3 regions of the Massilia niabensis genome follow, and region 1 is predicted to be linked to each of the others. Evidence: riboswitches for the same ligand, from Rfam matches in the RefSeq annotation. Region 1 holds a riboswitch; each other region holds the start of a gene.
What was found. Region 1 has a riboswitch for thiamine pyrophosphate ahead of thiC (phosphomethylpyrimidine synthase ThiC). Riboswitches for the same ligand answer to the same signal wherever they lie in the genome.
Positions count from the first base shown of each region.

Region 2: it holds a riboswitch for thiamine pyrophosphate, as region 1 does, so the genes downstream of both, ACFPN5_RS08715 (beta/alpha barrel domain-containing protein) here and thiC (phosphomethylpyrimidine synthase ThiC) in region 1, are expected to answer to the same signal.
Region 3: it holds a riboswitch for thiamine pyrophosphate, as region 1 does, so the genes downstream of both, ACFPN5_RS20215 (TonB-dependent siderophore receptor) here and thiC (phosphomethylpyrimidine synthase ThiC) in region 1, are expected to answer to the same signal.

Region 1 is NZ_JBHSMU010000003.1:433,997-444,475, forward strand. Features, by position in the region: gene thiE (thiamine phosphate synthase) at 29-646, opposite strand; gene thiD (bifunctional hydroxymethylpyrimidine kinase/phosphomethylpyrimidine kinase) at 656-1,417, opposite strand; gene ACFPN5_RS02075 (thiazole synthase) at 1,414-2,211, opposite strand; gene thiS (sulfur carrier protein ThiS) at 2,222-2,440, opposite strand; gene thiC (phosphomethylpyrimidine synthase ThiC) at 2,444-4,369, opposite strand; TPP riboswitch at 4,432-4,533, opposite strand; gene ACFPN5_RS02090 (valine--tRNA ligase) at 4,672-7,482, shown strand; gene ACFPN5_RS02095 (DUF2147 domain-containing protein) at 7,631-8,080, shown strand; gene ACFPN5_RS02100 (SMR family transporter) at 8,148-8,489, shown strand; gene ACFPN5_RS02105 (hybrid sensor histidine kinase/response regulator) at 8,542-10,479, shown strand, end outside.
Region 2 is NZ_JBHSMU010000009.1:133,541-144,019, reverse strand. Features, by position in the region: gene metE (5-methyltetrahydropteroyltriglutamate--homocysteine S-methyltransferase) at 1-1,682, opposite strand, end outside; gene ACFPN5_RS08720 (LysR family transcriptional regulator) at 1,785-2,681, shown strand; TPP riboswitch at 2,804-2,910, shown strand; gene ACFPN5_RS08715 (beta/alpha barrel domain-containing protein) at 2,980-3,222, shown strand; gene ACFPN5_RS08710 (D-amino acid dehydrogenase) at 3,240-4,496, shown strand; gene ACFPN5_RS08705 (porin) at 4,688-5,710, opposite strand; gene ACFPN5_RS08700 (TonB-dependent receptor plug domain-containing protein) at 6,080-8,545, opposite strand; gene ACFPN5_RS08695 (RidA family protein) at 8,626-9,135, opposite strand; gene ACFPN5_RS08690 (c-type cytochrome) at 9,160-9,567, opposite strand; gene ACFPN5_RS08685 (flavin monoamine oxidase family protein) at 9,564-10,479, opposite strand, start outside.
Region 3 is NZ_JBHSMU010000015.1:1,289,459-1,299,937, reverse strand. Features, by position in the region: gene dkgB (2,5-didehydrogluconate reductase DkgB) at 1-288, shown strand, start outside; gene ACFPN5_RS20225 (glutathione S-transferase) at 292-990, opposite strand; gene ACFPN5_RS20220 (DUF535 family protein) at 1,261-2,220, shown strand; TPP riboswitch at 2,262-2,360, shown strand; gene ACFPN5_RS20215 (TonB-dependent siderophore receptor) at 2,463-4,577, shown strand; gene ACFPN5_RS20210 (AAA family ATPase) at 4,584-5,111, opposite strand; gene pnuC (nicotinamide riboside transporter PnuC) at 5,108-5,701, opposite strand; gene ACFPN5_RS20200 (BCCT family transporter) at 5,987-7,567, shown strand; gene ACFPN5_RS20195 (MarC family protein) at 7,557-8,300, shown strand; gene ACFPN5_RS20190 (porin) at 8,293-9,348, shown strand; gene ACFPN5_RS20185 (S46 family peptidase) at 9,426-10,479, opposite strand, start outside.

The DNA.
Region 1 (10,479 bases):
GAATCGTTGCGCTGTCTCGCCGCTACAACTATCCGGCCACGCCGAACAAGGCAGCGAAGCGGCGCGCGGCCTCCTCCGGCTCCGGGTCGCCGTACACGGCGGTAATGGCGGCAACCATGCCCGCCCCACGCGCAACCAGCGGCGCCGCGTTCGCCGGTGTCATGCCGCCGATGACCACGATTGGCACGGTAAGGAAGGTGCGGGCGGCCTCGAGCAGCGACGGCGGCGTGACGAAATCGTATTTCTTCACGAGCGACGGATAAAAGCCTCCGAAGGCGACGTAAGTCGCGCCGGCGACCTGGGCCGCCTGCGCGAGACCGGGGTCGCCGTAACAGGAGGCGCCGACGATCTTCCCGGGGCCCAGGAGCGCGCGCGCGTCCGCCAGCGCCAGGTCGGAGGCGCCCAGGTGCACGCCTTCGGCGTCGAGCCGCAGGCACAGGTCCATATGGTCGTTGATGACAAGCGGACGGCGGTGGCGCCGGCACAGCGCCAGCAGCGCAGCGCCCTGCTCGCGCCGCAGCGCGTCGTCGGCTTCCTTGTTGCGGTACTGGACCATGGCCGCGCCGCCGCGCAGGGCGGCCTCGGTCGCCGCCAGCAGCCTGTCGGTGTCGTTCCAGTTCGGGGTGACGAGATACAAGCCTCGCATGGCGTCCTTTCAGGTGGATGGGTGGATGAAGCGGCGCGGGATGCGCTGCCCCGGTGCAATCGCGAACGATTGCGCCAGCGTGGCGTGGCAGTAGGCCTGGGCCGCGCTCAGGGCCTCGAACATGCCCTCGCCCAGCGCCAGCCGGGCCGCCAGCGCCGCCGCCAGCGTGCAGCCGCTGCCGTGGAAGGCGCCGGCCAAGCGCGGGCGGCGCCAGCGGTGCACCAGCCGGCCACCGGCATACCAGCAGTTGGTGACGAACCTGCCGTCGCCATGCCCGCCCGTGACCAGGAGCTGGGCCACCGGCAAGCCGGCGATGGCGCGCGCTTCCGGTTCGTTCGGCAGCGCGATGGTGGCCACGGCCAGCAATGCGGCCATGGCTTCCAGCGGATCGCCCTCGCCGAGCGGGTCGCCATGGCCGCTCGCCAGCACCGGGTCGAGAACGACCGGCACTCCCGGCTGGCGCTCGCGCAGCCGGCCCAGCAGGCCGGCGATGGCCAGCGCGTTGGCGCGGTTGCCGGGGATGCCGATCTTCACCGCGCGCACGTCGCAGGTGTCGAGCAGCGCCTGCGCCTGGCCCAGCACGCAGGCCGTATCGACCGGCGCCACGGCATGGACCCGGTTGTTGTCCTGCACCGTGAGCGCGGTGGCCACCGGCAGCGCGTGCGCGCCCTGGGCGGCGATGGCCAGCACGTCGGCCGCGAGACCGGCGCCGCCGCTGGGATCGAGCCCGGCAAAGACCAGTACCGCGGGCACACGGGCAGGCGCCGTCACGCGACGCGCCCCTCGGTGGGCGACGAGGGCGAAGCCGTAAATCGCTTCGGCATGCGCCCCGCCAGATACGCCTCGCGCCCGGCCTGCACCGCCAGCTTCATCGCGCGCGCCATGCGCACCGGCTCGCGCGCGCCGGCGATTGCCGTGTTCATCAACACGCCGTCGCAGCCGAGCTCCATCGCGATGGCCGCGTCCGACGCCGTCCCGACGCCGGCGTCCACCAGCACCGGCACCGTCGCCTGCTCGACGATCAGCGACAGGTTCCACGGGTTGAGGATGCCCATGCCCGAACCGATCAGGGACGCCAGCGGCATCACGGCCACGCAACCGATCTCCTGCAGGATCTTCGCCTGCACCGGATCGTCGCTGCAGTAGACCATCACCTCGAAGCCGTCGCGCACCAGGGTCTCGGCCGCGATCAGGGTTTCCGGCATGTGCGGGAACAGGGTCTTCTCGTCGCCCAGCACTTCCAGCTTGACGAGCTTGTGCCCGCCCAGCAGCTCGCGTGCCATCTGCAGCGTGTAGACGGCGTCGCGGGCGTTGTAGCAGCCGGCCGTGTTGGGCAGGATCGTGAACTGGTCCGGCGGCAGCACGTCGAGCAGGCTCGGGGCATGCGGGTCCTGGCCGATGTTCACGCGGCGGATCGCCACCGTCACGATCTCGGCTTCGGCGGCCAGGGTGGCGGCGCGCGTCTCGTCGAGGTCGCGGTATTTGCCGCTGCCCACCAGCAGGCGCGAGCGGTAGCGGCGCCCGGCAATGGTCAAGTAATCGTCGCTCAATAATTCGTCGTTCATATCATTCCTTTCAGCCGCCACCGATGGCGCGCACGATGTCTACCCGGTCGCGCGGCAGGAGCGCGCGGCCGGCCCATTGCTGGCGTGGTACCACTTCGCGGTTGACCGCCAGCGCCACCGCCTGCTGCCCGACGCCTAGCGCTCGCACCAGGTCGTCTAGGCTCTGCCCTGCCGCCAGGCGGTAGGGCTGGCCATTGAGTTCGATCTCGAGGGATTTCATGGAAAGCATGGGTCACACCTCGCGGTAGAGTTGGGCGCCGCCGCGCACGAATTCGACGGCCTTTTCCTGCATGCCGCGCGCCAGCGCCTGCCCCTCGTCGACGCCATTGGCGGCCGCGTAGGCACGCACCTCCTGCGTGATCTTCATGGAACAGAAATGCGGCCCGCACATTGAACAGAAGTGCGCGACCTTGCTCGATTCCTTCGGCAGCGTCTCGTCGTGGAAGGCGCGCGCCTTGTCCGGGTCCAGGCCCAGGTTGAACTGGTCTTCCCAGCGGAATTCGAAGCGCGCTTTCGACAGGGCGTTGTCGCGGATCTGCGCCCCCGGGTGGCCCTTGGCCAGGTCCGCCGCATGGGCGGCAATCTTGTAGGTGATGATCCCGTCTTTCACGTCCGCCTTGTCGGGCAGGCCGAGGTGCTCCTTCGGGGTCACGTAGCACAGCATGGCTGTGCCGTACCAGCCGATCGTGGCCGCCCCGATGCCGGAGGTGATGTGGTCGTAGCCGGGCGCAATGTCGGTGGTGAGCGGTCCGAGCGTGTAGAACGGCGCCTCGCGGCACTCGGCCAGCTGCAGGTCCATGTTTTCCTTGATGAGGTGCAGCGGCACGTGGCCCGGGCCTTCGACCATGGTCTGCACGTCGTGCCGCCACGCGATTTGCGTCAGTTCGCCGAGCGTCGCCAGTTCGGCCAGCTGCGCCTTGTCGTTGGCGTCGTAGATCGAGCCGGGGCGCAGGCCGTCGCCCAGGCTGAAGGCGACGTCGTAGGCCTTCATGATGTCGCAGATTTCCTCGAAATGCGTGTACAGGAAGGACTCCCGATGGTGCGCCAGGCACCACTTGGCCATGATCGAGCCGCCGCGCGACACAATTCCCGTCAAGCGTTGGGCCGTCATCGGCACATACGCGAGGCGCACGCCGGCATGGATGGTGAAGTAGTCGACGCCCTGCTCGGCCTGTTCGACGAGCGTGTCGCGGTAGATCTCCCAGGTGAGCTCCTCGGCTTTGCCATTCACTTTTTCCAGCGCCTGGTACAGCGGCACGGTCCCGATCGGCACCGGGCTGTTGCGGATGATCCATTCGCGCGTTTCGTGGATGTGCTTGCCGGTCGAGAGGTCCATCACGTTGTCGGCGCCCCAGCGGATCGCCCAGGTCATCTTCTCGACCTCTTCCCCGATCGACGAGGTCACCGCCGAATTGCCGATATTCGCGTTGATCTTGACGAGGAAGTTGCGGCCGATGATCATCGGCTCGCTCTCGGGGTGGTTGATGTTGGCAGGGATGATGGCGCGTCCGCGCGCCACCTCCGCGCGCACGAATTCGGGCGTGATGTCCTGCGGGAGGTGCGCGCCGAACGACTGCCCCGGATGCTGGCGGCCCAGCAGTTCGGCGGTGCGCCGGCCCATCGGCCCGCTCGCTTCGAGCCCGGCCAGGTATTGCCTGCGCTGCAGGTTTTCGCGCAGGGCGACGAATTCCATCTCGGGCGTGATGATGCCTTGCCGCGCGTAGTGCATCTGGGTGACGTTGGCGCCCGCTTTTGCGCGGCGCGGCTGGCGTTGCAGCTCAAAACGCAGCGCGTCCAGGCCCGGGTCGAGCAGGCGCCCTGCGCCGTAGGCCGAGCTGGGGCCGGACAGCTGTTCGGTATCGCCGCGCTCCGCGATCCAGCCGGCGCGCATGGCCGCCAGGCCGCGCCGGATGTCGACCCGGGCCGCGGGGTCGGTGTAGGGACCGGAGGTATCGTAGACGAAGACCGGCGGATTGGCTTCGCCGCCGAAGCTGGCCGGCGTGTCCGCCTGGGCCACCGCGCGCATCGGCACCCGGATGTCAGGCCGGCTGCCTTCGATGAAGACCTTGGTGGAATTGGGAAACGGGGCGATCGCGGCGCTATCCACCTCGGCGGTGGCGGCATCGAACGTTAGCGGGGAACTAAGTGGGGCATTCATGTGGCTCCTTTGCGGAGCCAGCAAAGGAGTCGGAGACACAGGGCAGGCGCATGCGCGCACCCCGCAACTTCTCGAAGCTTCCCTTCGCTGGCATTATCCAGATCAGGTTCAGAGGGTATTTCTCACCCGCGTTTCAATGAAACGCAGGACCCCTAGCGGTTGCTGCCATGGCGGCAGCGGGCGAATTATAGCGCGTCGGCCGGCGTTGGCAAAAAAGAATGTAAAGGGACGGCGGGACCGCGACCGCATCTTTGCCCTCCTCCTCTATAATGTTCTTTTTCGCACATCACACCGCCCCTATCATGGAATTAGCCAAGTCTTTCGAACCAGCCGACATCGAACAATACTGGCGCGCAGAGTGGGAAGGGCGCGGGTACTTCGCCGCCACCCTCGACGCCGACAAACCGTCGTTCAGCATCCAGCTGCCACCGCCGAACGTGACTGGCACGCTGCACATGGGCCACGCGTTCAACCAGACCGTGATGGACGGCCTGACGCGCTACTACCGCATGCGCGGCCATAACACGGCCTGGATCCCGGGTACCGACCACGCCGGCATCGCAACCCAGATCGTGGTCGAGCGCCAGCTCGACGCCCAGAAGATTTCGCGCCACGACCTCGGCCGCGACGAATTCATCAAGAAGGTCTGGGAGTGGAAGGAACAGTCGGGCAACACCATCACCGGCCAGATGCGTCGCATGGGAGCGTCGGCCGACTGGGACCGCGAGTACTTCACGATGGACGAAGCGCGCTCGAAGACCGTCTCGGAAGTGTTCGTGCGCCTGTACGAGCAGGGCCTGATTTACCGCGGCAAGCGCCTGGTGAACTGGGACCCGAAGCTGGGCACCGCCGTGTCTGACCTGGAAGTCGATTCGGTCGAAGAAGACGGCTCGATGTGGTACATCCAGTACCCGCTGGCCGACGGCTCGGGCCACCTGACGGTGGCGACGACCCGTCCTGAAACCATGCTGGGCGACGTCGCTGTGGCGGTCGACCCGACGGACGAACGCTATACCCACCTGCATGGCAAGATGCTCAAGCTGCCGCTCACAGGCCGCGAGATCCCGGTCATCGCCGACTCGTACGTCGACAAGGAATTCGGCACCGGCTGCGTGAAGATCACGCCGGCCCACGACTTCAACGACTACGCCGTCGGCCAGCGCGCGGGCCTGGCGCCGATCACGGTCATGACGCTCGACGCGAAGATGAACGAGAACGCGCCAAGCCAGTACCAGGGCCTGGACCGCTTTGCCGCGCGCAAGCAGATCGTGGCCGACCTGGAAGGCCTGGGCCTGCTCGAACAGGTCAAGCCGCACAAGCTGATGGTGCCGCGCGGCGACCGTACCGGCGTCGTCATCGAGCCGATGCTGACCGACCAGTGGTTCGTCGCCATGACCAAGGCGGCGCCGGAAGGCACCTTCAATCCGGGCAAGTCGATCACCGAAGTGGCGCTGGAAAAAGTCGCCAGCGGCGAAATCAAGTTCGTGCCCGAGAACTGGACCTCCACCTATAACCAGTGGCTGGGGAACATCCAGGACTGGTGCATCTCGCGCCAGCTGTGGTGGGGCCACCGCATCCCGGCCTGGTTCGATGAAGCCGGCAACATCGTCGTCGCGCGCGACGAGGAAGAAGCCAAAGCCAAGGCCGCAGCCCAAGGCATCACCGGCGAATTGCGCCGCGACGAAGACGTGCTCGATACCTGGTTCTCGTCCGCCCTCGTGCCCTTCTCGACCATGGGCTGGCCTGAACAGACGAAGGAGATGGAGATGTTCCTGCCGTCGTCGGTGCTGGTGACCGGTTTCGACATCATCTTCTTCTGGGTCGCGCGCATGGTCATGATGACCGCGCACTTCACCGGCAAGGTGCCGTTCGAGACCGTCTACGTGCACGGCCTGGTGCGCGATTCGAGCGGCCAGAAGATGTCGAAGTCGAAGGGCAATACGCTCGACCCGATCGACCTGATCGACGGCATCGACGTCGAGTCGCTGGTGGCGAAACGCACCGCCGGCCTGATGGACCCGCGCGCCGCCGAGAAAATCGCGAAAGCCACGCGCAAGGAATTCCCGGCCGGGATCCCGGCCTTCGGCACCGACGCCGTGCGCTTCACCATGGCGAGCTACGCGTCGCTCGGCCGCAACATCAATTTCGACCTGGGCCGCGCCGAAGGTTATCGCAACTTCTGCAACAAGCTGTGGAACGCGACCCGCTTCGTGATGATGAACACGGAAGGGAAAGATTGCGGGGCGCCGGATGAAGCCGACCTGTCGCAGGCCGACCGCTGGATCATCTCGCTGATGAACCGCGCCGAGCTCGAAGTGGCAAAAGGTTTCGAGGACTACCGCTTCGACAACATCGCCAGCACGATTTATAAATTCGTCTGGGATGAGTACTGCGACTGGTACCTGGAAGTGGCCAAGGTCACGGTCCAGCAAGGCACCGAGGCGCAGCAGCGCGCCACGCGCCACACCCTGCTGCGCGTGCTGGAAGTGATCCTGCGCCTGGCGCATCCGATCATCCCGTTCGTGACCGAAGCGCTGTGGCAGGCGATCGCGCCGATGGCCGGCAAGACCCCGAGCGCGGACCGGGCGAGCATCATGCTGCAGCCCTACCCGATCGCCAACGAAGCGCTGATCAGCGAATCGGCCGAAGGCTGGATGGCCCAGCTCAAGGACTTGACGAATGCAACGCGCAACCTGCGCGGCGAGATGAAGCTGTCGCCGTCGGTGCGCGTGCCGCTGATCGTCGAGCCGGGCAACGACGCGGACCGCGCCAACATGGCAGGCTTCGCACCGTTCATCCAGTCCCTCGGCAAGCTGGCGGAAGTGCAGATCGTCGACGCGCTGCCGGAGTCGCCGGCGGCCGTGTCGGTCGTCGGCACGACCAAGCTGATGCTGAAGGTCGAGATCGACGTCGCCGCCGAGCGCGAGCGCCTGTCGAAGGAGATCGCGCGCCTCGAAGGCGAGATCGGCAAGGCCACCAACAAGCTGTCGAGCGAAAGTTTTGTCGCGCGCGCGCCGGCCGCGGTGGTGGCGCAGGAGAAGGAACGCCTGGCGAACTTCTCGGCAACGCTCGACAAGATGCGCGAACAGCTGGGCAAGCTGGCAGCGGCTTAATCACCCTGCATGATGAACGCGGCCCTGGTGGCCGCGTTTTTTTTGACCTGGGGGCGCTGAAACATCCAGCAACCTTTTTATTGCCAAGATGCGCACAGGGTTTGCTACACTCCCCTTCAGCGTAACTACAACAACGGAGACTCCAAAAATGCGACCCCTGATCAAAGCCAGCCTCATCGCTACCATGCTGTTTACGTCCGCCGCCGCCTGGGCACAGAATACGTCGCCAGTCGGCCTGTGGAAGACCATCGACGACGAAACCGGCAAGCCGAAAGCGCTGGTGCGCGTCACCGAGGAAAACGGCGCCCTGCAGGGCAAGATCGAGAAGCTGTTCCGCGGCCCGAACGAAGACCAGAATCCGAAGTGCGTCGCCTGCACCGACTCGCGCAAGAACCAGCCGATGATCGGCATGACCATCGTGTCGGGCCTGAAAAAGGACGGCGACGAGTACACCGGCGGCGAGATCCTCGACCCGGCCAAGGGCAAGGTTTACAAGAGCAAGGCAACGCTGCGCGACGGCGGCCAGAAGCTCGAAGTGCGCGGCTACATCGGCGCGCCGATGTTCGGCCGCTCGCAAGTCTGGCATCGCGAAGGCTAAGACCCTCCTGCTTCATCCGAAGCGGCCCGCGGGCCGCTTTTTTATTCCCTGTCTCGTCCCGGCTACCATGACTCTCACCCAAAGCTACCTGTTCCTCGGCCTTGCCATCGTCGTCGAGGTGATCGCCACCACGGCCCTGAAGGCGACCGACAATTTCACCCGGCTGTGGCCAAGCGTGCTCACGATCGTCTGCTACGCGGCCTCGTTCTACCTGCTGACCTTCAGCCTGCGGGTGCTGCCGACGGGGATCGCGTATGCGATCTGGTCGGGCGTGGGGATCGTCCTGATTTCGGTGGTGAGCTGGTTCGTGTACAGGCAGAGCCTGGACCTGCCGGCGCTGATCGGGCTGGGGCTGATCATTGCCGGGGTGCTGGTGATTAACCTGTTTTCGAAGAGCGTGGGGCATTAGGCGGCGGCACCGTGCTACCTTTTCCGAGCAACCACCATCACAGAATGACAGAATGCCTGAATTGACCCAGAGTCCCCTCGACGAGCTCGCCATGTACCGGTTCCTGCTGGCGCTGGACGATGCGATGCGCCCCTTGCTGGCGCCCCAGGACATCACGCAGACCGCCGCTGCCATGCTGGGCGATTTCCTGAAGGTCAACCGCTGCGCGTACGCCCATGTCGACGAAGAATTCGGGACGTTTACCCTCACCGGCGATTACACGGCGGACGTGCCCAGCATCGTCGGCCGCTACCGGAGCGAAGACTTCGGTTCCGAATTCGTGCGCCTGAGCCAGCTCGGCATCACATATGTGGTGCAGGACGCCGAGAGTGACCCGCGGGTTGCCGATGTTCGCCCCTCGTACCGGGCCGCGCAGATCCGCGCAGTGGTCAGCGTGCCCGTGCTCAAGGCGGGGCGTTTCGTTGCGGGCATGGCACTGCACCAGGCCGAGGCGCGCGTCTGGCATGCGCAGGAAATCAAGCTGCTGGAACTGGTCGCCAACCGCTGCTGGGAGTCGATCGAGCGCAGCCGGGTCACCCAGGTGTCGCTCGAGAGCGAGGCCAAGTTCCGCACGATCGCCAACGCCATGCCGCAGATGGTGTGGTCCACCCTGGCCGACGGCTTCCACGATTACTTCAACCAGCAGTGGTACGACTTTACCGGCGTGCCCCAGGGCTCGACCGACGGCGCCGGCTGGAACGGCATCTTCCATCCGGACGACCAGAACGCCGCGTGGGCGCGCTGGCGGCATTCGCTGGCCACTGGCGAAACCTACGAGATCGAATACCGGCTGCGGCACCATTCCGGCCAATACCGCTGGGTGCTGGGACGCGCGTTGCCGGTGCACGACGAGAACGGCGCCATCGTCCGCTGGATGGGCACCTGCACCGATATCCACGCCCAGAAGCAGGCCGAGGACGACCTGCGCAACATGAACGCGCGCAAGGACGAATTCCTGGCCATGCTGGCGCACGAACTGCGCAACCCGCTGGCGCCGATCGCGTCCGCCGCGCACCTGCTCAAGCTGGTCAAGGCCGACCCCGCGCGCGTCGAACAGGCCAGCGACATCATCGCGCGCCAGGTGCGCCACATGACGGCCCTGGTCGACGACCTGCTCGACGTGTCGCGCGTGACGCGCGGACTGATCGAGCTGGAGAAGTATCCGGTCGACCTGGGGTCACTGGTCGCCAGCGCCATCGAGCAGGCGCGTCCGCTGATCAAATCACGCGGGCATGTACTGAACCTGCGCATGCACGCATCGGACCCGGTTGTGCAGGGTGACCGCACGCGGCTGGTCCAGGTGGTGGCCAACCTGCTCAACAATGCCGCCAAATATACGGCGCAGGGCGGCGAGATCACACTGGCGGTCGAACTCCACGGCAGCCAGGCACGGATCGTGGTGACGGACACCGGTATCGGCATCGAGGACAAGCTGCTGCCGCACGTGTTCGACCTGTTTACCCAGGGTGCGCGCACGCCCGACCGCACGCAGGGCGGGCTGGGGCTGGGCCTGGCGCTGGTGAAAAGCATCGTGACCCTGCACGGGGGCACGGTACAGGCTGAAAGCGCCGGGCCCGGCAAAGGCAGCCGCTTCACCATCGCGCTGCCGGTATTGGCCGAGGAGGCCGCGGCGCACGAGGCTGCGGCACCGGCCGCGCTGCAAGTGCGTCCGGCGCGGCTCCTGATCGTCGACGACAATGTCGATGCGGCGGAATCGCTGGGTGTGCTGTTGCGGGCCGAGGGCCATGCGGTACGCGTCGCAACCGACCCGTTCCAGGCACTCGGCATGGCGCTGGCGGACCCGCCCGACCTGTACGTCCTCGACATCGGCCTGCCGAATATGGATGGCTACGAATTGTCGCGCCGCCTGCACGCACAACCCGCAAGCGCGGACGCGGTCTTCGTCGCGCTCACCGGTTACGGCCAGGCGCACGACCGCGTGTTGTCAAAA
Region 2 (10,479 bases), on a different contig from region 1:
AGCATGCCTTTCATCGGCTTCTCGGTCAGCGACTGCGCATAGGTGGTCCATTCCACCGTCATCGCTTTGGGGCGGCGGATGTCGCCGAACAGGATCGGCGGCTTCACGCATCGCGAGCCGTACGACTGCACCCAGCCGAACTGGCTGAAAACGTAGCCTTCGAGCTGTTCGCCGAAGTATTCGACCATATCGTTGCGTTCGGCCTCACCATGGACCAGGACATCCAGGCCGAGCGCTTCCTGTTCGCGTACGCCGCGTTCGATCTCTGCCTGCATTGCCTTCTTATAGCCGGTTTCGTCGAGCGTCCCGGCCTTGAAGGCGCTGCGGGCCCGGCGGATTTCCACCGTTTGCGGGAAGGAGCCAATGGTCGTGGTCGGATACACGGGCAGCTTTAGTCGCTTGGCCTGTTCAGCGGCGCGGCGGGCATAGTTGCTGTTGCGTGTACTCAGCTTGGCGTCGATCTCGGCAACAGCCCTTTGCACGACCGGATTCATCACGCGCGGCGATGCACTACGGCTGGCTAACGCCGCCTGGTTGGCCGCCAATGCCTCCCTCACCGAAGCACGACCGGCCCGCAGCCCTTGCGCCAGCACCCGCAGTTCCTCGAGTTTTTGCACTGCAAAAGCCAGCCAGGGTTTGATCTCGGCATCGAGATTCTGCTCGCTGCTCAGGTCTACCGGAACGTGCAGGAGCGAGCACGAAGGCGCGATCCATAGTTTGTCGCCGAGGCGCTTGGCTAGCGGTTCGAGCCAATCCAGCACCGCAGTCAGGTCGGTTCTCCAGATATTGCGGCCGTTTATGACGCCCAAGGACAGCACCTTGTGGTCCGGCCACAAATTGAGGAGCGGTTGTAGATCATCACGACCGGTGACCGCATCGACGTGCAAGCCTGCCACTGGCAAGTTGACCGCCAAGTAGCGGTTTTCCTCCAGCTGGCCGAAATAGGTGGCGAGCAGCAGCTTGACGCGGCAAGCCTTCAACTGGTGATAGGCAAAATTCAAAGCATGTTGCCAATCCTGAGTCAGCTCGGTAACCAGGATGGGCTCATCGACCTGTACCCATTCCACGCCTTGTTCAGCAAGTGTTTCCAACAACTGTGCGTATACATCGAGCAGGGATGGCAGCAGCGTTAATTTATTGGAATCGTCTTTTGCTTTGCCCAACGCCAGGTAGGTAACGGGGCCGATAATCACCGGCTTGGCTTTGACGCCTTGCCGCTTCGCTTCCCCTAGCTGCTCGACCAGACGTGTGGCGTCGAGCTTGAACTCGGTAGCTGCCGAGAACTCTGGCACGATATAGTGGTAATTGGTGTCGAACCACTTGGTCATTTCACCAGCTGCTACATTGCTGCAACAGGCATGCGGCTCTGTAGCCGACTGCGCCGAACGGCCTCGGGCCACGCGAAAGTAATTGTCCAGCTGATCGCCTTTCAAATTGCTCACGCGCTCGGGCAGGTTGCCCAATGTAAAACTCATGTCCAGCACCTGGTCATAAAAAGCGAAGTCACCCACCGGTACCAGATCCAGTCCGGCCTGGTCCTCCCAGTGGCGCTTGCGCAGTCTGGCCCCAAGGTCTTGCAGGGCATCGCGCGCGAATTCGCCCTTCCAATATGCCTCCAGGGCGAACTTCAGTTCCCGCGTGGCGCCGATGCGGGGAAAGCCGAGATTGTGGACGGTAATCATGGAAAAGATCCTAAATAGTTTTCAGACGGTCATAATAGAGACCGCCATACGATGAAGTAAAATGGTCTTTTTTCACATATCCATGAATATCGCTCATATATCATGCTCGAACGCATCCATCTCGCGACTTTGCTGGAAGTTGAAAAGCAAGGGTCATTGACTGCCGCGGCAGAAGTCCTTCACGTAACGCAGTCGGCGCTCAGCCATAGTATGAAAAAACTGGAGCAACAACTGGGAACGGATATCTGGTTGCGAGAGGGACGAAGCCTGCGTCTGACACAAGCGGGTCAATATCTCCATGTAGTTGCGCAGCGTCTGCTACCGCAGTTCTCGCTAGCCGAGGAACGATTAAGGCAATATGCTCAAGGCGAGCGCGGCACACTACGTATTGGCATGGAGTGCCATCCTTGCTACCAATGGCTGCTGAAAATCGTTTCGCGCTACCTCTCGGCTTGGCCGTTGGTCGATGTCGACGTGAAGCAGAAGTTCCAGTTTGGCGGAATCGGTGCACTGTTTGGGTTTGATATAGATTTGCTGGTAACACCTGATCCATTGTTCAAACCAGGTCTGCATTTCGAACCCGTATTTGCTTACGAACAGGTGCTGGTCGTGCACAAAGAGCACCCTTGGGCAAACCAGGAAGAGGTGGCGCCAGAGCAGCTCAACGAGGAAACCCTGATTACCTATCCTGTTCCGATCGAACGGCTGGACATATACAATATGTTTCTGCTGCCAGCGAACTGTGCGCCACGCAGGCACAAAACAATCGAAACAACCGATATCATGCTGCAGATGGTAGCCAGTGGCCGTGGCGTGACGGCATTGCCCAAATGGCTCGTGACGGACTATGCGCCGCATCTCCAACTTCGTACCTTGCGGCTTGGACCAGCAGGCATCAAAAAGCATATTTACCTTGGCGTCCGCGAATCCGACTACGCCATCGACTACTTGCAATCATTTATCGAGTTTGCGCGCCAGGCAGACCGCTATCCGTTATGAGGCCATCAGTTATCGGATGCGACAAGACTGCGTGGGCCATGTCGCGTCGACGCCCGGATGCCTGACAATTCCCGAATTGCCGGCTTGGCACGAACCGTTTAAAATCTGCTCTGCCGAACAAGGGCAAACGCTAGGGGTCCTGCATGTCGCGAACGCGACCTGCGGGTGAGAAACACCCTCTGAACCTGATCTGGGTAATGCCAGCGAAGGGAAGCATATTGATACTGGCCGTGTGCCGTCTCTCTACACTCCTTCGCTGGCTCCTGCTCAATCCATCGGGAAGCCAACAAGGAGCCACATGAATACCCCTACCCCCAAATTCCTCTCAGCCACCGCCATGGTGGACGAGGCGGCAACCCGCCCAATGCCGAAGTCACGCGGGATCGATGTACAGTATTCGGTGACGACGTCCGCCGGGATCGTCGACCGGGCCAGGGCCGAGCTCTTGCTGTCATGTGTCGTCATCGGCGGCATAACGACGCATAACGTCGCGCAGGAAATCGGCGTTGCAGTGCACGAATTGGCAGGCCTGTTTACATGACGGAACGGCGCGGACCGATGAAAGTCATCGTACTGGGTGCGGGCGTGGTGGGAACGGCGTCCGCATGGTACTTGCGGCAGGCAGGGCATGAAGTCACGGTGCTCGAACGCCAGCCTGGCCCCGCGCTGGAGACGAGCTTCGCGAATGGTTGCCAGATTTCGGTTTCGCACGCCGAGCCCTGGGCCAATCCCGCCACCTTGCTCAAGGTATTGCGCTCGCTCGGGCGCCAGGACGCGCCGTTGCTGTTCCGCCCGCGCGGCGATCCGCTGCAATGGCGTTGGTGCCTGCAATTCGTGCGCGAATGCCAGCCGGCGCGCGTTGCCGCCAACCTGAGCCGGATCGTCGCCATCGCCGATTACAGTCGCCGTAGCCTGCGGGCCCTGCGTGCGGAAACGGGGATCGAATACGACAGCTTGGCGCGCGGGATACTGCATTTCTATACCGACCAGCAGGAGTTCGACAGGGCCTGCCGCGCTGCGGCGGCAATACGTGAACTGGGCTGCCCGCGCGTGACGATCGACGCCGACGAGGTGGTGCGCATCGAGCCTGCCCTGGCCGCGGCGCGCGCCAGGCTGGTGGGCGGCGACTTCACCGCCAGCGACGAATCGGGTGACGTCTACAAATTCACGTCGCAGCTGGCAGCAAAGGGTCAGGCGGCCGGCATTCGCTTCCGCTACAACATGACCGCGACACGCATGCTTGCCGAGGCCGGTAAAGTCACCGGCGTGGAAGTGATCGATGGCGAAGGCAGACATCAGGCGCTGCATACAGACACCTTCGTCGTGGCCCTCGGGAGTTTTTCGGCCACGTTGCTCGCCCCGCTGGGAGTCAAGCTGTTGGTCTATCCCGGCAAAGGCTATTCGGCAACCTACCCGATCATCAGCGCGGCTGCAGCACCGACCGTGTCGCTGACCGACGACGGCCACAAGCTCGTGCTGTCTCGGCTGGGATCGCGCCTGCGCGTGGCCGGCACCTGCGAATTGAACGGGTATTCGCGCGCATTGGACACCATCCGCTGCGAGGCGGTCACGCGCCGCGTGCGCGAACTGTTCCCCGAGGCCTGCGACTACGATCGCGCAAGCTACTGGGCGGGCCTGCGGCCGCTGACGCCATCGAACGTACCGTACATCGGCACGACACGCTATGCCAACCTGTACCTTAATACCGGGCACGGCACGCTGGGATGGACGATGGCTTGCGGCTCCGGGCGGGCGCTGGCCGATATTGTTTCGGGCCGCAGGCCTGAAATCGAGCTCACATCCTGCGGTGAATAGCGTGGTTTTGTACCGGCAGTCAGGCAAGCGCCCGGGCGCCCATGCATGGCGCATGAGCGCTCGGGTCTACGGACAGCGAGCCCAGGCGAGATGACGGTCACTGTCACTCATTCCATCGGGTTGTCCCGCCGCTTTCTGCCCGCCCGGAAGTCACACTTTTTCTTCATCGGAGGTCCGTGCTTGCTACGCGTTTAGAACGAGTGGCGCACGCCGACGTTGAACACCGATGGATCGGCACCGAAGGCGGTGGCTGGCGGGGCGAAGGTGCCGCCGGCCGAGGTCAGGCCGAAGTTGCCGGTGCCGTTGTTGTTTACGCGGGCGTAGGTGCTGTACAGGTTGGTGCGCTTTGACAGGGTGTAGCTGTAGGCCAGCGTGAAGCCCTTGCCGCGGCCGTTGCCTGCCTCCTGGCGCTGCTGGTGGGCGGCGACGAAGAACTTGTTGGCGCCGAGGGTGTAGTTGCCGCCCAGGATCAGGTACTTGAACTCGTTGTTCGGGCCGGTCAGGTCGGCCTCCGAATAGCTGCCGCGCACTTCGAAGGCGCCGAAGGTGAGGCCGGCGCCGAATGCGAACTCCTTGTCGTCGCCGGTGGCCAGGCGCTCGACGCGCTGGTAGCCGGCGCCCACGTACACCGGGCCGTTGCGGTATTCCAGCGCGGCGCCGGCCAGGTCGCCCGACGGTTCGCTCTCGTTGCGCTCGCCTGCGCTGTACGCGGCCAGGCCGGTGAAGCCGGCGATGGATTCGCTCTTGTAGTTGACCGAGTTCGACAGGCGGCGGGTCAGGCGGTTGGCGCCGAAGCTACCCAGGTTCGAACCATAGAAGCCATGGCCGAGCGGGTCGCTGGCCTGCACCACGGCCGCGATCGGGCCGTATTCGCGGCCGACGGTCACGGTGCCGAACGCGCCTTGCAGGCCGACGACGGCGCGGCGCTGGAACAGGCCGGCGGCATCCTGCGCGCCAGTGTCCAGGGCGAGACCGGCTTCAAAGTTGAAGAGCGCCTTCAGGCCGTTGCCCAGGTCCTCGGTGCCGCGAAAACCGATGCGGCTGGTGGACTGGGTGCCCGAGCTGATCACGGTGCGCGCGCCCACGCCTGGGGCATCGGTGTCTTCGCGGCCGACCGAGGCATCGGCAATGCCGTAGATCGTCACGTTGGTCTGCGCGTGGGCCGCCAGCGGCAGGATGGATAACAGGGCGATGGCAAGGCTCGTCTTCTTCATTGATGCTCTCCGGTTGTTGATATGGGGTTTTCCGAAACGCCGTTCTCGTTGTCTTTCAGGACAAAAACGAGCAGTTGCAAAACGCTAACGCTACCAGTGCATCTGTGATAATGCCACGAATCATTAGCTCTTTACTTATTCGGTTTCCGTGAAGCATGTGCGCTGGGGCAAAATTGCGCATGATTCACCACAAAGCTTTGCCCCAAACCTGTGATCCTGTTGTTTGTAGGCGACGGATCGGCCGAGTTCCTGCCCCTGCCGCAACTCAAAAGTACGGTAGGGCTGATGCGAAATTGCCCCCAGAAGGGGGGCGGATGCATAAAAAACCGGGGCACGCGGCCCCGGTTCGATAATCATGGCGGGATGGCCTCAAAACTTGAAGTTGGCCCGCGCGTAGTAATAACCGCCATTGATCCCGATCGGCGAAAACGATGGATAGATCGTGACCGCCGAATTGTCGAGGTTCTCGCGCTGGATGCGCAGCACCTCCGGGTTGATCCCGTCCGGGTACTTGTTGAAGAGGTTGTTCGCGCCGACCGCCAGCGTCCAGGCCTGGCTGATCTTGTACGCCGCCTCCAGGTCGGTCACCGCCAGGTTGCCGATTTCGGTCTTGTAATAGGTGGCGCCGCCGTCCGGCGACTGCATCTCGGACGATTTGCCGTAGATCGCTTCGCGCAGATTGACCGTCCATGCGCCTGACTTCCATAAGGCGCCCAGGTTCAGGCGCAGCCTGGGGGACGCGGTTTCGATGTCCGAGATCGCCGTGGTGTCGAGCAGCAGCTGGGGCTGCAGCTGGATTGGCGCCTGGTTGACCTGGATGACCTTGACCACGTTGTAGTTGGCCGCCGCCGACCAGTCGACCCGGCCGTAGCCGCCGTAGTTGCTGCTTTTGGTGGCAACGAATTCAAGGCCGCGGCTGCGGGTGTTGACCGCGTTCGAGAAGATGTTGATGCCGGTTTCGACGACCGTGGGGTCGAGCACGTTGCCGTTGGCGAGGATCGCCGCCGTCACCGCCGGCGAATTCACCGCGCCACCCGAGCCGTACAGGGCGCCGCTGCCGACGATGCGGTCGCGGATCTTGATCTGGTAGGCGTCGAGCGTGACCGTGAGGCCGGGGGCGGGGTTCAGGACCATGCCGGCCGACAGGTTGGTCGAGGCTTCCGGTTTCAGGCCGTCGATGCCGACCAGGCGCGCGCCCGGGGAGTTAGGCGCCAGCTGCACGAAGGCGCTGCGTGGCGAGACGTTGGTGGCCGAATAAAAGGATTCGGCCAGGGTCGGGGCGCGAAAGCCGTTGCTGAAGGTGCCGCGCAGGGCAAAGGCCGGCGAGAAATCGTAGCGCGAGGTCAGTTTGCCGACCCTGGCGCTGCCGAAATCGCTGAAATGCTCGTAGCGGCCGGCCAGGTCGACCGTCAGGTTCGCGACCGGCTGCGACGAGACGTTCACGTAGAAGGCTTCGTTGTCGCGCTCATGGCGGCCGGCGTCGGTCAGCAGGAAGCCCGGATAGGATTGCGAGCCTTCCTTGTAGCGCGAGGCCGGGTCGCCGGCGACGATCTCGTAGGTGTCGCGACGCTGCTCGAGGCCGACCGCGAAGTTCAGCGGCGCGGCCCAGCCAATGTCGAACTCGCGGCTGAGGTCGAGGTTGTTGGTCCACTGGCTGGCCCGGAATTCGCCGGCCTTGAACACCGTCGGCGAAAAGCCCGTGTCGGCGAACAGCGAGACGTTGACCGAGGTGTCCACGCCGACCTTCGTGACGTCCTTGCCGTAGGTGCTGGACAGGTCCCATTTCCAGCCGCCCAGCGTGCCCTTGATCCCGGCGGTCAGGGCGGCATCGGTTTCGTCGAAGGTTTCGAGCGGGCTGAAGCCGAGCGGATAGACGGCGGGAATGCGGCTCGGCATGCGGTAGTTTTCAAAGGCGCGCGCCCGCTTTTCGCCATAGGTCGCGAAGCTGTAGAAGCTGGTGTCGGCGCCGATGTCGAAGCCGAAGTTCATCGCCCCCACGTGCTGGCGGTACTGGGCGTCGCCCTGGATCCGGTTCAGGTAGGGGTAGCCGGGCGCCTGCAGCAGCTGCGGCTGGGCCGCGAGCGTGGCCGGGTCGTTCACGCGCGGGTCGATGCCGCCGCGGTTGGAAAAGCCGTGGTATTTCGTTTCGGCCGTCAGGCTCAGCCAGGCCGATTCGAAGGGCGCCAGGCCGATGTTGGCGCTGGCATGGCCGGTATGCCCGCCGCCGTCGTGGTAGCCGCCGCCGTTGATGTTGCCCGACAGGCCGCTGTTGTTGGACTTCAGGATGATGTTGATGACACCGGCGATCGCATCGGTCCCGTACTGGGCGGCGGCGCCATCCTGCAGTACCTCGACATGGTCGATCGCGGCCAGCGGAATGTAGTTCAGGTCAGCCGCGGCGCCGCCCTGGAAGGCGCCGCCCAGCACGGCCAGGTTGGCGGTGCCGTGGCGCCGCTTGCCGTTGACCAGCACCAGCGTATTGTTCGGGCTCAGGCCGCGCAGGCGCGCCGACAGCGTCATCGCCGCCATGTCGGACCCGAAGGCCTGGATCGTGAACGAGGGCAGGTTCTGGCCGAGCGCCTGGCGCAGGTCGGCCTGGCCGGTGCGGTTCAGGGAGGCGGAATCGAGCACCTGGATCGGCGAAGCGCTGTTCTCGACTTTCAGGCCGGCGGCACGGGTGCCAGTGACGATCACGACGCCGGTGGTGGTGGGGCCGGAGAGCGCGTCCGGCGCCGGCATGTCGGCCATGGCGACCTGTACTTCCTGGGCGAACGACAGGCCCGAGTGCAGCAGGATGATGGCGGCGGCGCCTTGTTTGAGTGTGGCCTTGAGCATGGATACCCCTGTTTGGTGAGCGATAGTTGAAACCCGGTGGTCGGCGCGGTGGCCGGCGATCTGCGGCGCTGCGGGCAGGCTTATTTTTTGGCGGCGACCACCTCGATCTCGATCAGCCATCCGGGGTTGCTGAGCGCCGCCACCTGGAACACGGCGCGCGCCGGCAGGTTGGGCTGGGCGCCGCCGAAGAACTGGGTATAGCCTTCCATGAAGCCGGCCACGTCGCCCTTGTTGCCCTTGGCCGGGTCGCCCACGATGAAGACCTGCATCTTGACCACGTCGCCCATGGTGAGACCCATGCCGGTGAGGATGTCCTTGATCTTGTTGAGGACACCGACCGTCTGCTGCCGGGTGTTGCCGAAGGCGGCCAGCGAGTCGCCCGGGGCGCCCTTGTCGACCACCGGCGGCACTTGGCCGCTGATGAAGTGGATGGTCGCGTTGGGCGGCAGCGTCACCGCCTGCGCGATCGGAAAGTCGGAGCCGGGGATCTTGTGGCGCACGATGTCCTGGGCAGTGGCGGGCCCGATGGCGGCGCACAGGAGTGCGGGAGCGAGCAGCGTGCGCAGGGAGGGGATCAAAAGGTTTTTCATGGTGGTTCCTGTCGTAGTGGGAAATCAGTGCTTGTTGCTCAGGCGCGCAGTGCCGGCACGCGCCGCCTGCAGCGAGGCGCGCAGCGCCGCGACCTCGCTGTCGGGAACGGCCCCGGCCCCGTTGCCCCAGCTCGCGCGGGCATAGCTCAACACCTGGGCGATGTCGGCGTCGGACAGGCTGGCGCTGAAGTCCGGCATGCCGCCGCGTCCCTTGAGCAGGACCGTGGCCACCTCGGCCGGCGGTCCCTGCACCAGCGGGTTGCCGGCCAGTGCCGGAAAGGCGCCGGGAATGCCCTTGCCGTTGGCCTGGTGGCAGGCCGCGCAGTTTTTCTGGAACAGCGCCTTGCCGTCCTGGCCCTGGGCGCTGGCGGCGCCGGGCTGCAGCAGGGCGGCGCAGGCGAAGGTGGCAACGAAGAATCGGTAGAGGTTCATGCCTGGGCCCTCGCATGGATGCGTTCGATCTGCTGCCAGGCCGACTCGATGGCGCCGGCCTGCCAGCCCGTCAGGTAACTGAGGTGCTCGCCCGCGAGCAGTACCCGGCCTTCGCCTTCGTGCAGGAGCGGGTAGGCTGCCTTGCGGCTCTCTTCGGTCCACTCGGCCCAGCCGCCGAGGTTGTACTGAACGCGGTGCCAGGCCACCGAGAAGGCGTTCTCGTAAGCGTCGCGGTAGGCGGGGAAGATCTGCTGGCCGGCCGCGAGGGCGAACTCGGCGCGCTCGGCCGGGGACAGGGCGCTGACTTCGATGGCGTCCAGCATGTAGTTGTAGTAGCCGAGCAGGACACCCTTTTTCTGCTGCCAGTTCGAGGACGGCACCGAGATCGTGTTGATGCCCTTCAGGTCGGTCAGGATGTGGCCGCCGTAGATCTGGTCGTCCTCTTCCCAGAAGCGGCGCTTCATCTGCAGCCCGATTTTCCCGACCGGCATGTAAGTGACGGCTTGCACCGCCGTCTTGAAGCGGCTCGAAAAATCGGTGTCGATCATGCGCAGCACCGACAGCGGAAGCGTGCACAGGCAGTAGTCGGCGCTGACCGCGGACAGCTTGCCGCTGGCCGTGTCCTTCACCGTGACGGTGACCTTGCCGGCGTCCTGGCGCAGGGTCTGCACCTCGGCGCCATAGCGGATCCGGCGGCCCACGCGCTGTTCGAAAGCGCGCGCGATGCGGTCCATGCCGCCCACTGGCTGGAACATGGTGTTTTGCATGGGGAAGTCCTGTACCGCGCTGTAGACCTTGCCGACTTTCGATGCGAGCAGGTCGCCGAAACCGAGCGGATCGGAGGCCTGGCCAGCGCCGGGCTGCATGCCGGCGCCCGGGTTGACCCGGAAGCCGCGGCCGCTGCGGCCCTTG
Region 3 (10,479 bases), on a different contig from region 1:
GGCATCCGGTTGACGGCGTACATGCCGCTGGCCTACGGCAAGGTGCTCAAGGATCCGACCGTGCGAGGCATCGCGGCCCGCCTGCAGGCCACGCCGGCGCAGGTCGCCCTGGCCTGGTCGCTGGCCAAGGGCCACGCGGTCATTCCTTCGTCAACGCAGCGCGCCAATCTGGCGGCCAACCTGGCTGCGGCGCAGCTCGTGCTGGCATCCGCTGACATCGCCGCCATCGACGCATTCGACCGCGGCGAACGCCTGGTCGGCCCCGAGTTCGCGCCAGCCTGGGACTAAGCCCTAGGTATCGAGCTCCGGGTAGCGCCGGAAAATGCCCTCCTCGTTGAACGGCAGCCGGCGCGGCGAGCTCAGATAGGCGGCAAGGCGCGGGCGCGTGGCGATGCGCTGGCGGAAAGCGGCCAGGTTCGGGTGCTCGGCCAGCGTGCGCACGAGTGCGTTCGGGAAGGCATAGTCGAGGCCCTCGAGCACCTGGAACAGCGACAGGTCGGCATAGGTGAGTTGCGCCCCCAGCAGGAAGTCCTGCTCGCCCAGCACATGCCCGAAATAATTCAGGAATTTCGGGATGCGCTCCGCGGTGAATTGCGCAGCCCGCCGGCGCGCCTCTTCCTTCTGGTCTTCGTAATACAGGCCGGCGCCGAGCGGATGGTGGGTGTCGTGGGCCTCGGCGACCAGGTCGGCGACGGTCAGCTGCAGTTGATGGGTCCAGAGGCGCCCGGCCGTGTCTTGCGGCGCCAGGCCGTGGCGTTCGCCGAGGAACATCAGGATTGCCGCCGTCTGGCCGATCGTCATGCCGCCGGCCCGCAGGAAAGGCGGCGCGAACGCCGGTGTCGGGCCTTCCTTCAGCGCGGCCATCATGGCGTCGACCCCGCCCGGCCCGCGCGCCACGTCCGCGTAATCTTCGCCTGCTTCTTCCAGCACCAGGCGGACGAATTCGCCCCGTCCCTGAATGCCGGGCCAATAGAACAGTTCGTAAGCCATCTTCCCCTCCGCCATGGTGGAGCCACGAGTATGGAACAGAATTTGGCGGGGCCGCGCCCGTGACGTATGGTATCTTTCAGGAAACGAACGTGAACGTTCGACACAAAAACAGATACGCCTGAGGGAAGAACCATGTTGACAGCGCGCGGCCGTGCCAAGAGGAATATTGCCCTAAAGAATTTGTTTCTCTTGAGCAATCTCACCTCCCGAGGCCGTCAGGTAGGACACCATGAACCTGTCCGCAACCCGACGTCTTCGAAGGACCGCCCCATGATCCTCGCTCACCTCACCCGCCACTGGCTGGCCCATCGCAGGCGGCTGCCGTTCACCTCCTGGGTGCTGTCGACCCTGCGCAGCGCCCGCGTCATGCTGTTTTACCGCGACCATGCCGCCCTGTGCCAGCTCGATGTCTACCGCAACTATGTGATGGCCGCGCCCGGCGACGATCCCTTCCACCACCTGAGCCACCGCGGCTACCTGGTGCAGGGCCTGAGCGCACGCCAGCGTGTGCAGTGCGTGCTGTCGCATTACCGCTTCGAGGAGACGACCTTCAACGCCGCCTACAAGCAGGCGGTGTACGCGGCGGGCGGCCTGACGCTGTGGCGGCATACCGTCGACGAGAGCGAATTCCTGATCCGGCTCGAGATGGCCTCGCGCATGAATGCCGAGGGCGACCTGACGCTGGCGCTGATCGCCGACGGCAAGGTGCTGCACCGGCTGTCCTTCTCCTGGATCGATGGGGCCATTGCCGGCGTGCCGAGGCCGCTGGTGCCCTTTATTGCGCGCAACCAAGGGCGCTGGAACGAATCGAACGAAGCCTTCGAGGCCTTCGAGCGCTGCTTCCCGAACAATTCGCCCAGCTTCTTCTGCTTCGCGGCGATGCAGGGCGTGGCGCAGGCGGTCGGGATGGAGCAGGTGCTGGCCGTGAAGTGCACCTCGCACATTGCCTACGACCCGCAGGACGTCAAGCACTTCGCCAACGCCTATGACGGCTTCTGGAAAATCCTGGGCGGCGTCGAGATGCCCGGCAACGCCTGGCTGATCGCCCTGCCCTTCTACCTCAAGCCGCTAGCCGACATGCCGTCCAAGCACCGCAAGCGCGCGGCCCAGCGTCGCGACTACTGGCGCGCCATCGGCGACGGCGCGCGCGCAACGCTGCAGCGCCACCTGCTGCATGCGCGCTCGCACCACGAGCACGCCTCGCCGCTGCGGGAAACGGCGGAAGTGTAATTGACAGAACCACCACGGCCCGCCCGGGCCGTGGTACACTCGCGGCTCGCTAGGGGTCCTGGAATTCGCGTTCCGGGTGAGAGATACCCTTCGTACCTGATCTGGATAATGCCAGCGAAGGAAAGCGCAACGCAGTCCCCATCTTTGTTTGCCCTTCCCCCACGTTGGCTCCGGCTTTTTGTTTAAAAGCGCCGCGTTCGCACGTTCGCGTCGCTCAAATCCTGAGCACACCAATGACACCAGTGTTGAAGCATTCCCTCCTCGCCTGCGCCATCGCGCAGGCTTTCAGCGTTAACGCGTCCGCCCAGACGGCCGAGCCGATTGCCTCGGTTCACGTGACCGGCAGCAAATGGTCGGTCAGCGAGCGCGCCAGCGTCGGCGGCTTCGGCGAAACGGCCATCATCGACACCCCGAGCTCGATCACCGCCATCGACCGCGGCCAGATGCAGGACCTGTCGATCCGCAGCGCCAGCGAAGCGGTCGCCTATGACGCCTCGGTCGGCGACGCCTACAACGCCATCGGCTATGCCGAGCAGTTCTCGGTGCGCGGCTTCATGTTGAACAACAACACGGGCTACCGCAAGGACGGCATCGCCATTCCGGCCGACACCCAGATCCCGCTGGAAAACAAGGAGCGCTTCGAGCTGCTCAAGGGCGTGGCCGGCATGCAGGCGGGCCTGGCCGCGCCCGGCGGGATCCTGAACTTCGTCACCAAGCGCCCGACCGAGGCGCCGCTGCGTTCGGTGACGGTCGAAGCGCGCGAGCGCGGCACGCTGTACGGCGCGGTCGACCTGGGCGGGCGCTTCGAGGACCGCCGCTTCGGTTACCGTATCAATGCCGCCGCCGAGCGCCTGCGCTCTTACGTGGAAGGCGCCGACGGCAAGCGCCAGTTCGCCTCCGGCGCATTCGACTGGCAGATCACGCCCGATGCCCTCCTCCAGCTGGACATGGACTTCCAGCACAAGGAGCAAATCACCGCCCCCGGCTACCAGCTGATCCGCGGTGTCGCCCGGCCGCAGAACGTGTCGCCGAAGACCCTGCTCAACGCGCAGCCATGGACGAAACCGGTCGACACCGACAGCGCCAACCTCGGCCTGCGCTTCGACTACCGCCTGAACGCCGAGTGGCGCGCCGTCGTCACGGCCAACAAGCACTGGTTCAAGCGCGACGATTTCACCGCCTTCCCCTACGGCTGCAGCAACGAAGGCGAAGGCTTCTATCCGGGCTACTGCTCGAACGGCGACTACGATGTCTATGACTACCAGAGCACCGGCGAGCGCAAGACCCCGTTCGGCATCCAGGCCCATGTACAGGGCCACTTCGCCGCGGCCGGCCTGCGCCACGTGCTCACCGCCGGCGTCGCCTATGCCGAACGCCACAACCGCTACGGCGACTACGTCTACGACTACGCGGGCTCCAGCAACATCTACAACAACCAGGTCGTCGATCCGGCGCCCGGCAACCCTGTGACCGGGCCGGTGAGCGAGCGCTTCCGCGACCGCGAGCGCTCCCTGTTCGTGCAGGACATCATCACGCTCACGCCCGACCTGGCGCTGCACGCGGGCCTGCGCTACGTGAAGATCGACAGCACCCAGCTGCCCGAGCCTGAACTCGGCTGGGCCTCGAACCGCGCCTCATTCGTTCTGCCGGGCGTCTCCCTCGTGTACAGCCTCGCGCCATCATGGAACCTGTACGGCACGGTCGCGCACGGGCTCGATGCGGGGGGCGTGGCGGAGATGGGGACCAGCAACGAGAACATGGACCTGGGCCCGAGCCGCTCGAAGCAGTTCGAACTCGGCACCAAAGGCAATTTCGGCGGAGTGGCCGTCAGCGCTGCGCTGTTCCAGATCACGAAGGGGCTCGAATACACGGACGCGACGAATACGTTTGTCCGCAGTGGCGACCAGCAGCATCGCGGCTTCGAACTGGCGGCGCAGAAGAGCAGCGGCGCCTTGAGCTATGGCGCTAACCTGATGGCCCTGCAGGCAAAGCAGAAAGGCACGGGCGACTCGCTGATCGACGGCAAGCGCGTGACCAACGTGCCTGAACTGAAGACCACACTGTGGGCCGATTATGCGGTCCCGGCAGTGCCCGGGCTGAAGCTCAGCGGCCAGTGGCAGTATGCCGGCGAGAAGTCCTTCGATCCGGAGAACACGGTGAATGTGCCGGGCTACCACGTGTTCGGCCTGGGCGCGGCCTATGGCATGAAGCTGGGCGGGACGAGCGTCACCCTGCGTGCGCGCGTCGACAACCTGGCGGACAAGTTCTACTGGCGCGACGTGACCCAGCAACTGGGCGGCTACCTGCTCCCGGGCGCCCCGCGCACCGTGCGCCTGTCGGCACAGTTCGACTTCTAAGTACTTTTAGCCGACGCCCAGCACTTTCAGCACCGCTTCCACCTGCCGCACGCGCTGCGGCAGGTTCCCCTGCACCAGTACGAAGGGGATGCCGCGCACGTCCAGTTCCTGCACCACCATCGCATACACCCGCTGGCGCACCTCCTCCGATTCGCGCATCAGGCCATCGGCGATCCATGGGGTATCCGGCGCCGTCACCAGCGTCAGCGCGTAGTCGTGCCGGCTCGCCAGCGCGGCCAGTTGCGCATCGACGCGCCCCCAGTACACGCGGCTGTAGAGCGCCGTCATCAGGGGCGTCGTGTCGCAGAACAGGACCCGGTTCGCACGTGCCATGGACGCGCCTTCGCGTTCGTGCTGGGTGCGCGCAATCCCGAACTGGTCGCCCTCGAACGGCACCCGGCCCGTCGACTCGACGAACTCGCGCAGGTATTCGGGCACCCAGACGGTGTCGTAGCGCCGCGCCAGCGCTTCGCACAGCGTCGACTTACCCGAGGATTCGGCGCCGAGGACGGCAATTTTCAGCACCGCGCTCATCGCGCCGCCACGGCGATATTGCTCCACGCGCGCAGCCCGCGCGCGGCCAGCACCACGAACACGGCGTACAGCACCGCCGTTACATGCAGGTCCTTGAAGACGTACAGGCCGACATACAGCACGTCGACGATCACCCATACGTGCCAGTTCTCGACTTTTTTACGCGCCAGCAGGAACTGGCCGACCAGGCTGCCGGCCGTGAGGAAGCCGTCGGCATGCGGCACGTCGGTGTTTGTATAGGTCTTCAGGTACCACGACAGCAGCAGGAATGCCGCGCCCCAGGCCGCGATGGACAGCGCCCAGCCGGCGCGGCCGAGCCGGGTCACGACCAGGCGCGACTCCCCTGCGCCGCGCAGCCACTGGCTCCAGCCCCAGACCGAGGCGGCGATGAAGACCAGCTGCAGGCCGCTGTCGCCGTACAGGCGGGCGTCGAAGAACACGACCGCATAGGTGGCCGAGGACGCGATCGAGAACAGCCAGGCCCAGTGGTTCTGGCGGATGTTGAGCAGCACGGTCGTGACCGCGAGGGCGAACGAGATCAATTCCAGCGGGGTGGTCATGAAACCGGCAAAGGCAAGCGAATCGTTCATGCACGCGGCGGCAGGCCAGGATGGAGCGCGGAAAGCACGCCTGGGCTGCGTCGAAAAGGTTATTGGGGAGCACAGCTCATCGGGCTCGCGAGTATGCGCCCTGCGGGTCGAATATGCAACGCGGGAAGGCGCAGGTGGCCCGCGCCGGCGCCCTGCAGCCGCCCTCCTGTAACCGGCATTCCATGCGATTGATGCTATTCTTGTTCAACACACCTCTCCTGACCTGACCCGTGATCTATGAGGCCGGCTTGGCCGGGCCTGGCCCCAACCCCACGGGGAGCACATATGGTTTTTCGTATTTCATTGTTCCTGGTCGTCGCGCTGGCGGTGGTTGCAGGAGTCGCGCCGCAACGGTTCAAGTCAATCAGCGATGCGGCGCTCGCCACCGTCATCCAGAATGCCGGCTGGTTGTACCTGCTGATCGTGTTCCTCACCCTGGTGTTTCTCGGCTGGCTCGCCTTCGGCCCCACTGCGGCGCTGCGGATCGGCGGGCGCGACGCCGAACCCCAGTTCTCGAAGTCCGCCTGGCTGTCGATGCTGTTCGCGGCCGGCATGGGCATCGGCCTGGTATTCTGGGGCGCGGCCGAGCCGATCTCGCACCTGGTAACCCCGCCTGAAGGACTGCCGCCGATGACGCCCCGGGCGGCAAGCGCGGCGATGCGCTACACCTTCTTCCACTGGGGCCTGCACCCGTGGGCGATCTATGCGCTGATGGGGTTGGCGATCGCCTGGTTCCAGTACAACCGGAACGGGCGCGGCCTGATCAGCGACCTGTTGCAGCCGCTGATCGGCGACCGTCACCTCGGCTGGATCGGCAAGCTGGTCAACATCGTCGCCGTGGTTGCCACGGCAATTGGGGTGGCCACCACGCTTGGCTTCGGCACCATGCAGATCAGCGCCGGGATATCCCGCGTGTTCGGCCTGCCGGGCGGCCTGAACATGCAGCTGACGGTGATCGGAGTCTGCTTCGTGCTGTACATGGCCTCGAGCGCCAGCGGCGTCGATCGCGGCATCAAGTGGCTGTCGAGCTTCAACCTCGCCCTGGCCGGCGTACTGCTGCTGACGGTGGCAGTGCTCGGGCCGACCGGCTTCATCTTCGATACCTTCACCACCTCACTGGGCAGCTACCTCGACCACCTGGTGGAGATGAGCCTGCGCATGTCGCCGTTCTCCGCGAACACCTGGGTCGCCGACTGGACCATCTTCTACTGGGCGTGGTGGATCTCCTGGTCGCCGTTCGTGGGCTCGTTCATCGCGCGCGTGTCCTACGGGCGCACGGTGCGCGAATTCGTGCTCGGCGTGGTCGTCGCGCCCAGCCTGCTCGGCTTCGCCTGGTTCGCCACCTTCGGCGGTACCGCGCTGTGGGCGCAGCTCTTCGGGGGCGCGGACATGGCCGGCGCGCTTGCAGCGGGCTACGAGACGGTCCTGTTCCGCATGTATGACGTCCTGCCCCTGGCCGGGCTGCTCTCGGGCCTGAGTATCCTGCTGCTGGTGATCTTCTTCGTCACCTCGGCCGATTCCGCCGTGCTGGTACTCGGCCTGATGTCGAGTGAGTCCGCCGGCGACCCACCACTGTCGCGCAAGTTCGCCTGGGGCATCGCCATCGCGCTGATCGCCACGGCCATGCTGGTCGCCGGGGGCCTGGACGCGCTGCAGACACTGATTACCGTGGCCGCGCTGCCCTTTGCGCTGTTGATGGTGGCGGTGATGGTGGGGCTGTACCGCGTGCTGAGCCTGGAAGCACTGCGCGAGAAGGCCACCAAGCGGCGTGCGCGCCGCGCAATCGAAGACTGGATCGCGCGCGAGCAGAAACTGAAGGCGTCGGAGCAGCGAACCGGTAACGCGGCTGACGGCCATGACAGTTGAACTCGCGCTGGCAGTCGCCAAAGGCTTTCTCTTCGTGCTGGCGACCATGCTGCCCATCCTGAATCCCGCTGCAACGGCGCCGATCTTCCTGAGTATGACCGATGGTGCATCGCCGGCAACCCGCACCCTGCTGGCGCGCCGCATCGCGCGCAACATGTTCTGGCTGATGACGGGTTCGATGCTGGTCGGGTCCTATGTACTCGATTTTTTTGGCATCTCCCTGCCCATCGTCCGTGTCGGCGGCGGCCTGCTGCTCGCTTCCGTTGCATGGCGCCTGCTCAGTGCGACGCCGAGCACACCCGACAGCCGGGTAGCCCTGGCCGAAGGGTTCACCTCGGACCACGCATACCATCAGGCGTTCTATCCCCTCACCTTCCCGATCAGCTGCGGTCCGGCATCGATCTCGGTCGCCATCACGGTGGGCGTCGCCCTGCACGATGTCCGCCTTGTGATATCGGTGGCACGCATGGGCGGCGCCTTGCTCGCGCTGGCCATCATCGGCGTGCTGCTCTATCTCGCCTTTCGCTATGGGGAGCATTTTCTGCGGCTTATCGGCGATGCCGGAACCGCAGTTTTCCTGCGCCTGACGGCCTTCATCCTGCTGTGCCTTGGCGTACAGATCGTGTGGGACGGCCTGAGCGAACTGATGCTCGACGTGATGGCCCGCTCCACCCGATTGGTGGGAACCTGGCCCCTGTCTGGCTTCCTGCCTGCGGTGACCCGCGATGGCTAAACCGCACGTCAATCCGGTCGGCCTGGCACTCGGGCTGCCGGCCGCCATATTCTGGACCGGCGTTGCTGCCCAGGGCGGCTCCGATGTCGACTTTTACGGTTCGCTCCGTACGCAAGTCGAGGCAGTCAGCCCGGATCGCACCGAGCGCCTGAACAGTTATATGTCCGTGCGCGACGCCTACTCCCGGCTGGGAATCAAAGCCGAATATTCGCTAAGCACCGGCCTGGTGCTGACTGGTCAACTGGAACTTCCCGTTGATTCCGCAAATTTCCGGATCCGCGACCCCTACGATCAGGGTAATGCGAGCCGCGGCGGAGGGCAGCGGCTCAGGATCGCCCAGCTTGGATTGCGGGGCAAGTTCGGAACACTCGCCTACGGTCAGCAATGGATGCCCTACTACAACGTCATCGCAGCGCCGGTGGACAGGTTCAGCAGCTATTACACCGGCTTTGCCACCTATACTGTCTTTCGCGTCGCCGACACTGTTGCCTGGTCCAGCCCGGAATTCAACGGCTTTTCCTTGGCGGCAGCGTATGCGGGCAGCGGCGGAAACAGGCGCTCGACCTCGCGCATCGACGACCGGCGCTGGCAAGTCGTCGCCGCCCATGCCTTCGGCAACACCCGCCTTGCGGCAGCCATCGATGACCGCGGCAACACGGGCCACGGGCGCGACCGGCTGCTTGGCGTGTCCGCCAGCCATCAGGCCGGCAAGCTCTACCTGGCGATCAAGTACGAGCTGTTCAACACCGGCAACCGCCAGCGAGGCAGTTTCTCGAGCGACGGGAATCAAGCGATGAATGTGTTCGGCAGCTGTGTCCTGGGCAGGAACACGTTCAAACTGATGCTTGCGAAGGTGGAAAACTATGGCGATCACATCGTCCATCTTGGCATCGACCACCACCTCTCGGATGACTTGACGGTCTTCGCGGAGTATTACCGGGAAGGCACAACTGCCGCGCTCACCAGGCGCCAGGGAGGCCTGGGCGATTTCGATGCGAGCATCGGGGGCGGCCGCGCTATCGCCGTCGGTCTTCGCCGGGATTTTTGACGCGCTGCGGATGCCCGGGCCGGAAAACAAAGCGGCGCCCCAGGGGCGCCGCTTTCTGCGTTTCGAGGACCGAGCGCTTATTTCTTCGGATACTTGATCGTCATTTCCTTGAGCAGGTTATCCGCCCCATCGACTTCCTTCATCACCCACAGCATGTAGCGGATGTCGACGTGGATCGCGCGCGTGATCGCGGTGTCGAAGTACCAGTCCTTGGTGATCGACTCGTAGGTCGAATCGAAGTTCAAGCCGACCAGTTCGCCGCGCTTGTTCATCACGGCCGAACCGGAATTGCCGCCGGTCGTGTCGGCGCTCGACAGGAAGTTCACCGGCACCGTGTTCAGCACCGGGTCCTTGAAGACACCGTAACGCTTTTCCAGTACCGCCTTCTTTAGCGTCGCCGGCACCAGGAATGGATCCTTGTCGGTTTCCTTCTCGACGATGCCCTCGACGGTCGTGAACGGACCCTTGACCAGGCCATCGCGCGGCGAATACGGCGCCACGGTGCCGTAGGTCACGCGCAGCGTCGAGTTGGCGTCCGGGTAGACCGGCTTGCCCTGCGACTTGCGGTAGGCGATCACGGCCGACATGTATTGCGGGATGGTGCGGTCGAGGTTGCCGTCGACTTCCTTGCGGCGTTCGTCGAGCTTCGTGGCGACATCGTTCAGGCGCACCGCGAGCTGGATGAACGGGTCCTTCGAGGCGCGGAATGCTTGCACGTCCTGTCCCATCCAGGCCAGGCGCTTCGCGGTATCGGCCAGCTCGGTGCCCTTGTAGAAGCCGTCGAGGTTACCAGCGTTCGGCACCAGCGCATCGAGCCCTTGCGGACGCAGCTTCTGGTCGATCTTCGCGTAACGCGTCAGCGCGGCTGCCCAGCGGGCGCGGTCGACGTTCGGCACGAACGACTGCTCGAGGCGGGTCAGGCGGGCCTTGATGAAGGACAGGTCGCGTTCCTGGTAGCCGGTTTCGCGCTGGGCGTCCGGCTTCTGGCGCTCCTGCGCCAGGCGGTACAGGGTGCGTGCGCTTTTCAGGAGGTCGCTGTGGGTGGCTTCGCCGTAGGCGCCCTCTTCGCGCGACAGCGCCATGTCGGCGGCGATCACGGCATCGAGGTCGCCCAGCAAGGTCTTGCCGCTG